2 regions of the Morganella sp. GD04133 genome follow, and region 2 is predicted to be linked to the other one. Evidence: predicted binding sites of a transcription regulator. Region 2 holds the regulator's gene; the other holds the start of a gene.
The links. Region 2 encodes LexA, which represses DNA repair genes until DNA is damaged. Its sites were predicted from a motif close to TNCTGTATGTACATACAGNA; they were not measured.

Region 1: the regulator LexA is predicted to act here: its motif matches at 2,554-2,573, upstream of sulA (SOS-induced cell division inhibitor SulA).

The regions. Positions count from the first base shown of each region.
Region 1 is NZ_JAODZS010000056.1:8,930-14,805, reverse strand. It holds gene matP (macrodomain Ter protein MatP) at 100-558, shown strand; gene ompA (porin OmpA) at 616-1,677, opposite strand; gene sulA (SOS-induced cell division inhibitor SulA) at 2,028-2,534, opposite strand; gene N7387_RS19905 (TfoX/Sxy family DNA transformation protein) at 2,759-3,370, shown strand; gene yccS (YccS family putative transporter) at 3,418-5,634, opposite strand; gene helD (DNA helicase IV) at 5,791-5,876, shown strand, end outside.
Region 2 is NZ_JAODZS010000049.1:15,669-21,544, forward strand. It holds gene plsB (glycerol-3-phosphate 1-O-acyltransferase PlsB) at 1-727, opposite strand, end outside; gene N7387_RS19105 (diacylglycerol kinase) at 865-1,236, shown strand; gene lexA (transcriptional repressor LexA) at 1,354-1,968, shown strand; gene zur (zinc uptake transcriptional repressor Zur) at 2,047-2,565, opposite strand; gene N7387_RS19120 (YbaK/EbsC family protein) at 2,742-3,212, shown strand; gene N7387_RS19125 (helix-turn-helix transcriptional regulator) at 3,248-3,598, opposite strand; gene N7387_RS19130 (helix-turn-helix transcriptional regulator) at 3,654-3,866, opposite strand; gene N7387_RS19135 (multidrug effflux MFS transporter) at 4,628-5,809, shown strand.

The DNA of each region.
Region 1 (5,876 bases), on a different contig from region 2:
TTTACCCGTACTGACAGGAAAGAATTGTGCCGGGGGGCGGTTTTTTACGGCGAATATTGCTATGCTTATGTCTGTGTTACCCTGTCACTGAGAAAAATCATGAAATATCAGCAACTAGAGAATCTTGAATGTGGCTGGAAGTGGGCCTATCTGGTCAAAAAATACCGTGAAGGTGAGGCGATCACCCGTTATACGGAAAAAAGCCGGGCAGAAGAGGCGGTGGCGCAGTTACTGAAACTGGAATCACATCCGGTAAAAGTGACCGCCTGGATACAAAAACACATGGCGCCGGGACTGGCAAACCGGATGAGCCAGACTATCCGCGCACGGCGCAAGCGTCATTTTAATGCCGAGCAGCAGCATACCCGCAAGAAATCGGTTGATCTGGAGTTTCTGGTCTGGCAGCGGTTGTCCGCGTTATCACAGCGGCGCGGCAGTACCTTATCAGACACGATTGTGCAGTTACTGGAAGATGCGGAACGCAAAGAAAAGTACGCGACGAAGATAACATCACTGAAGGAAGATCTGCAAAGCCTGCTGGGAACAGACAAAAAATAAACCCCATCCGGAGATGGGGTTTATACAATTCATTGCATCATGCAACCGAATCAGAACTTACTGAGCAGCCTGAGTGACTTGTTCAGTTACGCCCTGGATTTCGATTTCAACACGACGATCCGGAGCCAGACATTCGATCAGAGCAGCGCGCTGTTTGATGTTGTCACATTTGTTACCAGTGACAGGATCTTCTTTACCGCGGCCTTCTGCACGGATGCTGCCGGCAGGGATGCCTTTAGCGACCAGGTAATCTACAACGCTCTGTGCACGTTTCTGAGACAGTGGCAGGTTGTAGTTCTGGGAACCGATGCGGTCAGTGTAACCGATAACCAGGACGTTGCCCTGAGTCGGATCGATTGACGCCAGTTCGTTGAACAGCTGGTTCAGAGCTTCCTGACCTTCAGCTTTCAGAGTAGATTTGTTGAAGTTGAACAGAACGTCTGAACGCAGGGTGAAACGTTTGTTCTCAACAACTGGTGCAACAACCGGAGCTGGTTCTGCAACTGGTGCAGCAACTTCATCCTGACCGAAACGGTAAGCAACACCAACACTCAGCATGCCGTTATCAGGACGTGCTAACGTGGTTTCTTTATCGCCGATGTTGTTGATCCACTGATATTCTACACGAGCTGCGATATCACGGGTGATTGCGTACTCAGTACCCAGTGCGAACAGAGGTGAAACACCTGTGTCGTTATTGGTGGTTTGTGTACGGTTAGCTGGTGTGGAGTAGCTGGAATCAGCACGCCATACCATTGCACCCAGACGGGTATAGACATCTAAGTCATCCATTACCGGATAGCTCAGTTTGGTAGTCAGCTGAACGCCCTGTGCTTTGAATGCGCCGTTATTTTCGTCACCTTTGTAAGGCATACGACCTAACCAGTCATAACCTAATTCAAAGCCCATGTACTGGTTGTGCTGATAACCAGCATAGATACCAGCGCCGATCTGATCTTTATGAGTCGGACCGGTGTTACCGATAGTGCTACCGGTATTCTGATACTGAGACCAACCTAATTTACCACCGGTATACCAGGTATTGTCTTTTGGAGCTGCCTGCGCAACGCTTGCGAAAGCTGCCACTGCCACTGCTACTGCGATAGCTGTCTTTTTCATTTTACGCCTCGTTATCATCCAAATTGGCTCTGGCTTAAATAGCCTTATTTTCGCCTTTGGTTTTTAAAAATAGTCAGGGATTATGTGCGCTATTTAGTAAATAGCTCCCAACAGGGAATTTTAAGCACTACCTTAACGGTGTAAAGTCTACAGCGAACTTTAAAAGTTACAAGCCTGTCCTGCGGAATTCGACTAAAAAAATGTAAAAAACTGTACTGATTCATAAACATACAAAATAGTCAATTTCTTTGGATATTTAACTTAACACGTTGAAATAGTGTAATTTTATTAATTAAGCAGAGCAAATGATACGGGCATGTAAAAAAAGCTGAGAATATTCTTAATTTTCCTTAATGATAAGGGAAAGAGTGAATTTGTAATGTATTCAGTTGTCGTGTAACAGGCGCACTGTCATGATGCCATTCCTGCGGGCGCATAATAAAGCCGAGGCAGCCGCCCTGTTCCGCAGCGCGCTGTAACCGGGCGTTCTCCTGCTCAGTCAGTGCCGGCAGCCAGCCCAGAACCACACTGTAGTTACCGCTGGCGAGCGCTTTCTCCATAGCGGCAACACTGTTGATTGCCGGAATGCGGGACAACTGCATGACTTTATCACCCGGCAGCTGATTCTGCGATAACCAGGTACGGTTAAGTTTTGCGCCCGGAGAGAGCCATAACAGCCAGCGGGACTCCCCGGCAAGCTGACGTAATAAAGGAAGCAGAATATGAGTCAGGACGATATCATTATTGCGATAAACCAGTTCGCTGACCATTCCGGCCGGACGGTGGTCCCCCGCAAGGGTGGATGACACAGATGCCGGTGTTACAGGGATGTATTCCCGGGTTGCCTGCTGGCGCATAGTTAACCTCACATAGTGATACTGTATATGTATACAGTATAATCCAATTCTACTCAGATCAAGTAAATTTTTTCCATACAACTCGCAAAATTCAGGTTTGCCGGATACAAATACGAATTTATCGTTGGCAATCGGAGAAACATTCCTTATTTTGTGGCGACAGCTGAGCTCAGTCAGGGAATGACACAACGATACGTTTAACCTGCTTTCAAAGGACTGATAATATGAAGGATTATTTGAAATTGTCAGATGTTCAGTTTGATCGTCTTCAACACAGCACACAGCCGTTCGGCCGGATCCGCCTGAAATCACAGTTCGGGTGTATGGGATTATCCATTGACCGCGTCACGTTCGCACTGATAGCCAACAGCCAGCTCTGGCTGAAAAGCACAGAAGCCACCCGCGAATTATTCTGCCGGCTGGAACTGAATGACCGGTTCACGTATCCCAAGCGGATCCTGCCGATGCGGATTAACTACTACCGCGTACCGGATGCGGTATGGCAGTGCCCTCAGCAGTGTGAGTTTCTTTTTTACCAGACCTACCTGCATGCGCGGGAACATGCACAGTCACGTCAGCAGCTGCCGTCGCGGATTAAAGATCTGCCGAATGTGGACAGGGCACTGGAACGTCGTTTATGGCAGGCAGGGATCCGCAGGGTGGATGATCTCTATTTACTGGGCGCCAAAGCGAGTTTTCTGAAGGTCAAAGCGCGGCCGCAGAATGAGCTGAAGTTACTGTTTGCTATCGCCGGAGCCATTGAGGGGTGCCACAGTGCAGTATTACCAAAAGCACTGCGGGAGGATCTTATCCACTGGCACGGCAGGCTGAACTAAACAGCTCAGTCATCCCGGGGAAATGCGTTTTTCCCCGGGAGCCGAAGTCAGCTGTGCGGTGTTTCTTTCTCCGCAGTCTGTTTTTTGCGGCGGAACCGTCCGGCGGAAGGCTGCCGGTTATACTCTTTATCATTGATCTGCCGGATAAGCCCGGTAATGTCCGGTGTCAGGCTGAGTAACAGACGGATCTGCTCCAGCACCAGTTGCTCGGTGCTGTTATTGTCACAGGTACATTTATCCAGGCGCTGTGCGAGTGCATCAGCAATAGCCTGAATCTGTAAATCTTCCCGGTGTCCTTTTTGCAGGGCGGCCTCAATATAGCGGATAGCATCATTCAGCAGACGCAGAATAGTGTCATCCGTGAGTTTGGTACGGTGAGCCCCGAGCGCGGAAATATAACTGAGCAGCGTGTGATTGAGGCAAAGCAGGCGGAACGCCTCATCCTGTGATGTGCGGTAACTGCTCGGCTCTGAGGATATATTCGCCACCACCGAGGCAAATTCCCCGTCGCTGATATGGGCATCACGGCGGGCAACCCGGTACTCCAGGCTGTCAGTTTTACCGTTGTAATACTGCTGCAGAATTTGTTCCAGATAACGGCCGTTTGCCTGCATCGTGCGGTCGATCACCAGCGGCAGCTGGCGGTATTTCCAGTCCGGCCAGATATAACTGACGGCAAACCAGGCAAGTCCGCAGCCGATAAGGGTATCAATAATGCGGTGAATGGCGATATCAAACCCTTCACCCAGCAGGTTAAAACTGAACAGCACCAGCAGGGTGATAAAAATGGTGGCCTGGGCATACTGACTGGTACGGAACACAAAGAACATCAGCCCGGACAGTACCATCAGAATAAGCTGTCCCTCATAAGACGGCACAAAATACATGATCGGCAGGCCGATAAGGATCCCGGCGAGTGTCCCTGTGATACGCAGCATCAGGCGGCGCCGTGTGGCACTGTAGTTCGGCTGGCAGACAAACAGGCTGGTCAGCATAATCCAGTAACCGCGGGTTAAATCAAAGGTCAGGATGATGGCGTAACCGGCACACAGTAACAGCGACATCCGGATAGCATGGCGGAACAGCGCGGATCGCGGCGTCAGGTTCTGCCGGACCCGTGCCCAGATATCACGCAGTCCCTGTAAGTTTTCGTTGGACAGGCGCGCATCTTCCTGCATCTTTTCTGCCGGAAGTTGCGTCTGCTCTGCGGTCAGCCCTTTCAGCTGGGAATCGACCCCGCGCAGGTTGGTCAGCAGATGGCGCAGAGCCATGACACTGCTGTTGCCGGGTTTTTGCTGCTCCAGCAGGTTGAGGGAGTTTTCCAGATACGAAAATGTCCGCTCAAAACGCGGGTTATGGTGATATTTCCGGCGCTGCAAAATGGCCTGTGCAACAGCGGCGCAGGCGTGTCCCTGCATGGTCATCAGCCGCTGAAAGCGGAACATAATGTCGCTGTAACGCAGTTCATTACTTAAATTCTGATACTGGATATGGGATGAGCTTGCCCGCTCATGAATATCCTGGGCGACAAAGTAATAATGAAGGGCATGGCGGGTACTGCGTTGTCCGCGATCGCCTTTCAGGCGGGAAAACAGCGTGGTTTTCGCCTGATGCATCGCTTCCGTCAGCGCGCTGTTTGCCATCGCCAGTTCAAAGACGGATTGCTGATAATCCTCTTCGATATCCGGATCAAACAGGTTCGCTTTTGCCTCCAGATAATCAGAAAGCTGCATATAATAGCGGGCGAGATTATCCTGAAGAGGACGGACAGGGAAAAACAGGTGCCCGGTCAGGGTCAGCAGGTTGTACCAGACCGCCCCGGTCAGCAGTAACAGCGGCTGCTGATACCAGTCATCAAACAGGTTTTTTCCCAGCATGGTGTAAATCGCGATCAGCAGTGCCCCGAAGGCAATGGTGGCGTAACGCTGCCCGAGCGCACCCAGCAGAATAAACCCGCTGGTTGATACCGCAAGACCTGCCATAAACAGGAGGTGGTGGTCATACAGCAGTTCAATTGACGCAGACGCGACAAAAAAAGAGATCAGCGTGATAAACAGATTACGCAGACGCCCGGCGAGCCGGTCATCCAGGTCTGTCAGTGCGGCGGCGACCATCCCGAGCGTCAGGGCAATGGTCACCTTCGGCGGCATGTGCAGCAGCCAAGGCACCAGTGTGGTCCCTGTCAGCGCAATCAGAATGCGGAAATAATAAAGAAAATGGCTGTTATAAATATACCGGCTGAAGCCGGAAAACGCTGCAAGCACAATAACCTCAGTGAGTCAGAAATACCCTTAACGGGAATTTGGCAGTAAACTAATTGTGTCTTTCCTGTAATATGATAATGGTATGGCGCTGGCATACGTTTTACCACATCTGGTTTTATCACATATTGATTTCAATCTTGTAACGGTGCGGAACACATGGAATTAAAATCAACACAAATGGGGCAGACACTGGCCCGGCATCCTTACAACCGCGTGCGGTTACTCAACGCAGGTATCGAAGT
Region 2 (5,876 bases):
TGGTGATTTTTTTGGCCTTCGCTTCATCCTCAACGGCTTTTTCAATCGCTTTGGACTTCAGCAGCTTATTGAACAGCTCCTGACGCACCGGCAGCTTCGGACCGATAGCGGCCAGACGCTGACGGGAGAAGTGAATACGGGCGACACGGGCCAGTTTATTGGCGATAATAGTGTCGGTGCCGTGTTCAGAAGCCATTGCGCCCATCGACACCGGCTGTGAGAAGCGGACAAAACTGTCGCGTCCCAGCCAGAGTACGGCGAAAAATTTCTGGATCCCGTTTAACAGACGCAGATGCGGCACACCGTGGTGCCCTTCGCGGCCCGGTGAACGACCAAACATCACAGAGACCGGCAGCATCTGAATATCCAGTGCCGGATTATTACGGTGCAGATCCAGATAGGCGTGGAAAATATGGACGGAATCTTTACGCGGATTCAGGGAGTAATAACGGAATACACGCGGGCCGTCATCAATAAAGACATAGCCCGGTAATGTGGTATTACCGATAACATTATCTTCCAGCGGATCCGGCATGCCCTGTGCAAGACACTGACGACGCAGTGTCAGCAGGTCCGCCTTAGAGTGATAAGGAAGAACATAGAGTGTCGGACGTTGTGTATCCAGCCCCAGCTCACTGACCGGATCCGTCGGGATCGGCTTGCTTTTTACCAATAGTTTTAAAGGTAAATTCAATACGTTATAGTATATTTTACGCCAAAGTGACATAAATGTATGAAGCCTCTTGTTGACAATTCGCGTTCAGCATACCAGAAAGGCGGAGCCAGATCTGTGTTGCGGCAGCAATAAAATCGCGGAAAACGGCAACGCTCAGTCAGGTAATCACATTACTAACAGTGACAGAAATGAAGAAAAATACCGGATTTAAACGATTAATTAAAGCGGCAGGCTATTCAAAAAAAGGACTTATTGCGGCATGGAAAAATGAAGCCGCTATCCGTCAGGAATTGCTGACGCTGATCCCGGCCATTATTATCGCCTTTGTTTTCTCATTTACCGCTGTTGAGCGGGTGCTGCTGATTGGTTCGGTGGTGCTGGTGGTGGTGATTGAGCTTATCAACAGTGCGATTGAGGCGGTGGTTGATCGTATCGGCACGGAGTACCACGAGCTGTCCGGCCGCGCTAAAGATATGGGGTCCGCTGCCGTGTTTATCGCCACATTACTGGGGCTGTTTGTCTGGATTATGCTGTTTATCAGCTGGTTCCAGCGTCTTTAACAGCTGCTTTTTTGTGAAACCTGCGGCGCAACACGTATTTTCCTCATGTTATGGTTCCCAATCCCGGAATACCTGTATATACTCACAGTCTGACTGTATAAACAAACAGGGGGCGAAATGAAAGCACTGACGGCACGGCAGCAACAGGTCTATGACCTTGTTCGTGACCATATTTCGCAGACGGGCATGCCACCGACGCGTGCAGAAATTGCGGCACGCCTGGGTTTTCGCTCTCCGAATGCGGCGGAAGAGCACCTGAAAGCCCTGGCGCGTAAAGGCGTCATTGAGATTGTCTCCGGGGCGTCCCGGGGGATCCGTCTGCTTCTGGAAGAAGAAGAGGATGAAGGTTTACCATTAATCGGCCGTGTGGCGGCGGGTGAGCCTTTATTAGCGCAGGAACATATCGAAAGCCGTTATCAGATTGACCCGATGCTGTTTAAACCGAGTGCAGATTTCCTGCTGCGGGTAAACGGTATGTCAATGAAAGATATCGGCATTATGGACGGTGATTTACTTGCGGTGCATAAAACCCAGGACGTGCATAACGGCCAGGTAGTGGTTGCCCGTATCGAAGATGAAGTGACGGTCAAACGGTTTAAGAAAGTGGGCAGCAAGATTGAGCTGCACGCTGAAAACGAAGAATTCAGCCCGATCGTGGTGGATTTACGGGAACAGAACTTTACTGTCGAAGGTCTGGCAGTGGGTGTGATCCGTAACAACGACTGGCACTGATTTCCCGGACAGCCGCCTGAAAGGGTATCCGCTTAAAAACCACAGTACACCGGAGACGGACACTGTGGTTTTTGTTTTTCAGCGCCCGCGTTTACGCGGCTCATCATGCTCATGGTCATGCCGGCATTTATCTCTGCGGGTACAGGATTCAATATCATAACAAGGGCGGCAGTATCCGTGTGCCTCAATCACACTGTGGCGGATATGAAACTGCGCGGCATCCGCCAGCTGACTGATTTGTGAATCAATTGCCTCACCATCCCGCTCTGTCACACTGTTGCAGCGATCGCAGATAAACAGCACCGACGTATGGCTGGGTTTATCAAAATGCGGGCACATCACAAAGCTGTTGGTGGATTCAATTTTGTGGATAAATCCTTGCTCCAGCAGGAATTCCAGGCCGCGGTAGATGGTCGGCGGTTTTGCCTGCGGCTCGGTTTCACGAAGCAGATCCAGCAGCTCATAGGCACTGATGGCACCGGGCTGATCGGCGATCAGTTGCAGTATCGATTTTCGCTGAGACGTCATGCGTACACTGCGGGACAGACACAGTGCTTCTGCTTTTTTTAATAAAGTCTGAATATCAACAGGTTGCATGACATCACCTTCCGTTAATCAATAAATATATGAACAGCTCACTCTAGCATGAATTCCGGCAGAATAACCGGTATCCGTGCTATTTTGTCAAAAAAGGGCTGCCAATTCAGGGCAAATTATGGTGAGCTGTCAGGGCAAACACATAAAAAGCACATGATAATAAAATGGAGTCCTGAATGAGTATCGAAACGGTTCGTGCCTGGTTCGGCACGCATGCCCCGGATGTCACGATTATTGAAACCACACAGCCGACCGCCACGGTCAGCCAGGCCGCAGATGTTCATGGCGTCCGCCCCGGCCAAATCTGCAAAACACTTTCCTTTAAGCTGACAGATGACAGTGCAATCCTGATTGTGATGGCGGGGGATGCCCGGCTGGATAATAAAAAATTCAAAACACAGTTCGGTTGCAAAGCCAAAATGCTGAATGCAGAGGAAGTGGTGCAGTTTACCGGTCATCCGGTCGGGGGAGTCTGTCCGTTCGGGCTGCCGGTACCGCTGGCTGTTTATGCGGATCATTCGCTCCGGGAATATGACACTGTATTACCGGCGGCGGGGTCAGCCAATTCCGCTGTCCGGCTGACACCTGTACGACTGGCGGAACTGACAAACGCACAGTGGCTGGATGTTACCACCCAGCCGGTATAAACCAGACAGCACCACAACCGCGGTGCTGTATCACGTCAGTATTCCGGCAGGCGGGTATCCGGTTCCGTATTGACGCCGGCATCGGTGCTGCCGGTGAACATATTGTCATCAGGAAGATGATGACGGGTAAAAAAAAGCAGGCTGTCTTCAATAAAATAGTAGGGAGAGACACTGAAGACCTGGGATATTCTCAGAATGATTTCCAGGGAAATTTTTGTGCTGCCGATTTCATAGCGGGAGATTTGCTGTTGTGATACGCCGATCAAATCGCCCAGTTCTGTCGATGTGACGCCGGTGATCCTGCGCATTTTGCGGATTTGTCCGCCGATGATCTTATACATCTCGTTAATGCTGGTATTCAGGTTATTATCTGTTTTATTGCTCATTATCTTCTGTCAGTCTGGTTAAACAATAACATATTAATGTTTGTCAAATTAAAACTTATTCTTCAGCACAACCCATTTCATCAAAAAAATAATTAACATTAATATTCAGGATGTTTGCGAGCATTAATAATTTATCCAGAGGAATTAAGCTCGCTCCCGTTTCGTAACGGGATAACTGCTGTTGTGAGATATTAATTTTTATTGAAAGCTCTTTGCCTGTCAGACAATTTTTCAGACGCTGACATTTTATTCTGCCGCCAATAAACATTGCCAACTCATATTTATCATATATTGTCATAAATTATGAAGATAAACGGTTGTCATATAATAATATAAAAATTTAACTTGGCGTATTTGTTTCCTCAAATGGTTTCTTTAAAAAGTATAATCGATACCCTTTTAATATGTAATAGATACAAAAAATCAACAAACGGGAAACAATAAAGGTGGAAATATTACGTATCAACACTATAACCTCAGCGATTTCATATTGTTACAAAAGATATCCGGTTTTTAACATCTTACACGAATGAAGAGTAAGCGGAATATTCTGATATTTAGTGGTGATTATACCTAATATAAAGATATTGATGCTGATTTTAAGTTTAAAATGGGTAATTTGACTACGGTCTCCCGCTTTACTGAAATCGCAGATAAGCAGTCAGTGTGATTATTGTCCCGCATTATGGGGACAGGTAGTTTGTTAAATTTCAGGATGGTGTTATGAGAAAACAAGAAGGCTAAAATATCCCAATGTTTCCGTAAAATACATAAATTATGATAGTAGTATATGTCAGGACTTGAATCGATGTGTATTGTTTTTCTTACTTACAAAATAAGTAGTATTGGTGGCTATTCACACCGCCATTAAATAATAAAATTCCGGGTGATGATAATTTCATTATATAATGAAATATACAGTGTTATTTTTTCTTTTAATTCACAGTGTTAGTTGTAATTGATGGTTGTAAAAAATAATAATTGCGTGTATTTTCTGCTGTCATCAGGTGCTGAGTGAAATTTAACGGTATGCGGAATTTATTGCTTTTATTGTTAGTCATTGTGTTATTAGGGCCATTAGGTATTGATCTTTATTTACCGGCTATTCCGGCAATTGCAAAAGGCCTGGGCAGCAGTGAGTCGTTGATTCAGTCAACTATCTCGTTGTTTATTCTTGTATTAGGTGCGGGACAGCTTATTTCCGGGTATCTGGTGGACAAATTTGGCCGCAGACCGATGGCAATGGCGGGAATGGTACTGTATATCGCCGGGTCCCTGACTGCGGCCTTTGCGGTTACCCCGGGGATGTTTATTGCATCACGGTTAATTCAGGGGGCGGGTGTCTGCTGCACGTCTGTGGTTGCATTTACCTGTGTCCGCGATTGCTTTAACGGCAATGAGGCGGCGCGTGCGTTCGGTTTCTTAAACGGCACATTAAATATTGTTCCGGCACTGGCACCACTGCTGGGGGGTATCATGGCGGAATATTACGGCTGGCGGGTGCCTTTTGGTTTTCTGGCACTGTATGCCTGTATTCTGCTGATTCTGACAGCAAAATATCTGCCGGAAACCCGGCCGGAAAGCAGTGCCCGGCATACAGAAAACCCGCTGAAGAGCCTTGTTTCTGTGTTGTTCAATAAGCGGTTTTTAATTTTTTCTCTGGTGAATGCCGGGACGATGGGAATGGTATTGACGTATGTCTCTCTGGCACCGGTGGTACTGATGGGGGATGCGGCGCTCAGCCCGTTACAGTTTTCGGTTGTGTTCGGTGCTAACGGATTTTGGATCATGGGGATCAGTATGATCGCCAACCGGGTGATCCGCAGCGCCGGGCGACCTGTTTGCCTGATTTCCGGCGGTGTACTGATGGCACTGGGGTGCATTGCGCTGGCACTGAGCCCGGTGCTGCTCTCCGTACAAATACAGAACCACTGGCTGATCTATATGCTGCCGGTGGCAGCCGCCTGTGCCGGTCTGGCCTTTATTATGGGACCGGCAACCAGCTATGCGCTGGAACCTTATTCGGATAATGCCGGTGTTGCCTCTGCACTGGTCGGTTTTATGCAGATGGCGGGCGGCGCAGTACTGACCCTGGTGGCGATCACATCCCCCTTACCGCCGAAAACAGCACTTGCCGTCACTATGCTGTGCGGCGCCCTGCTGGCATGGAATGCGTACCGGGTGAGTAAAAAGGAACAACGGCAGGCGTGATGCATAAAGGCGGAGATATCATATCTGTATGGTATATTCCGCCTTTATTTTTCCTGATAAATGGATA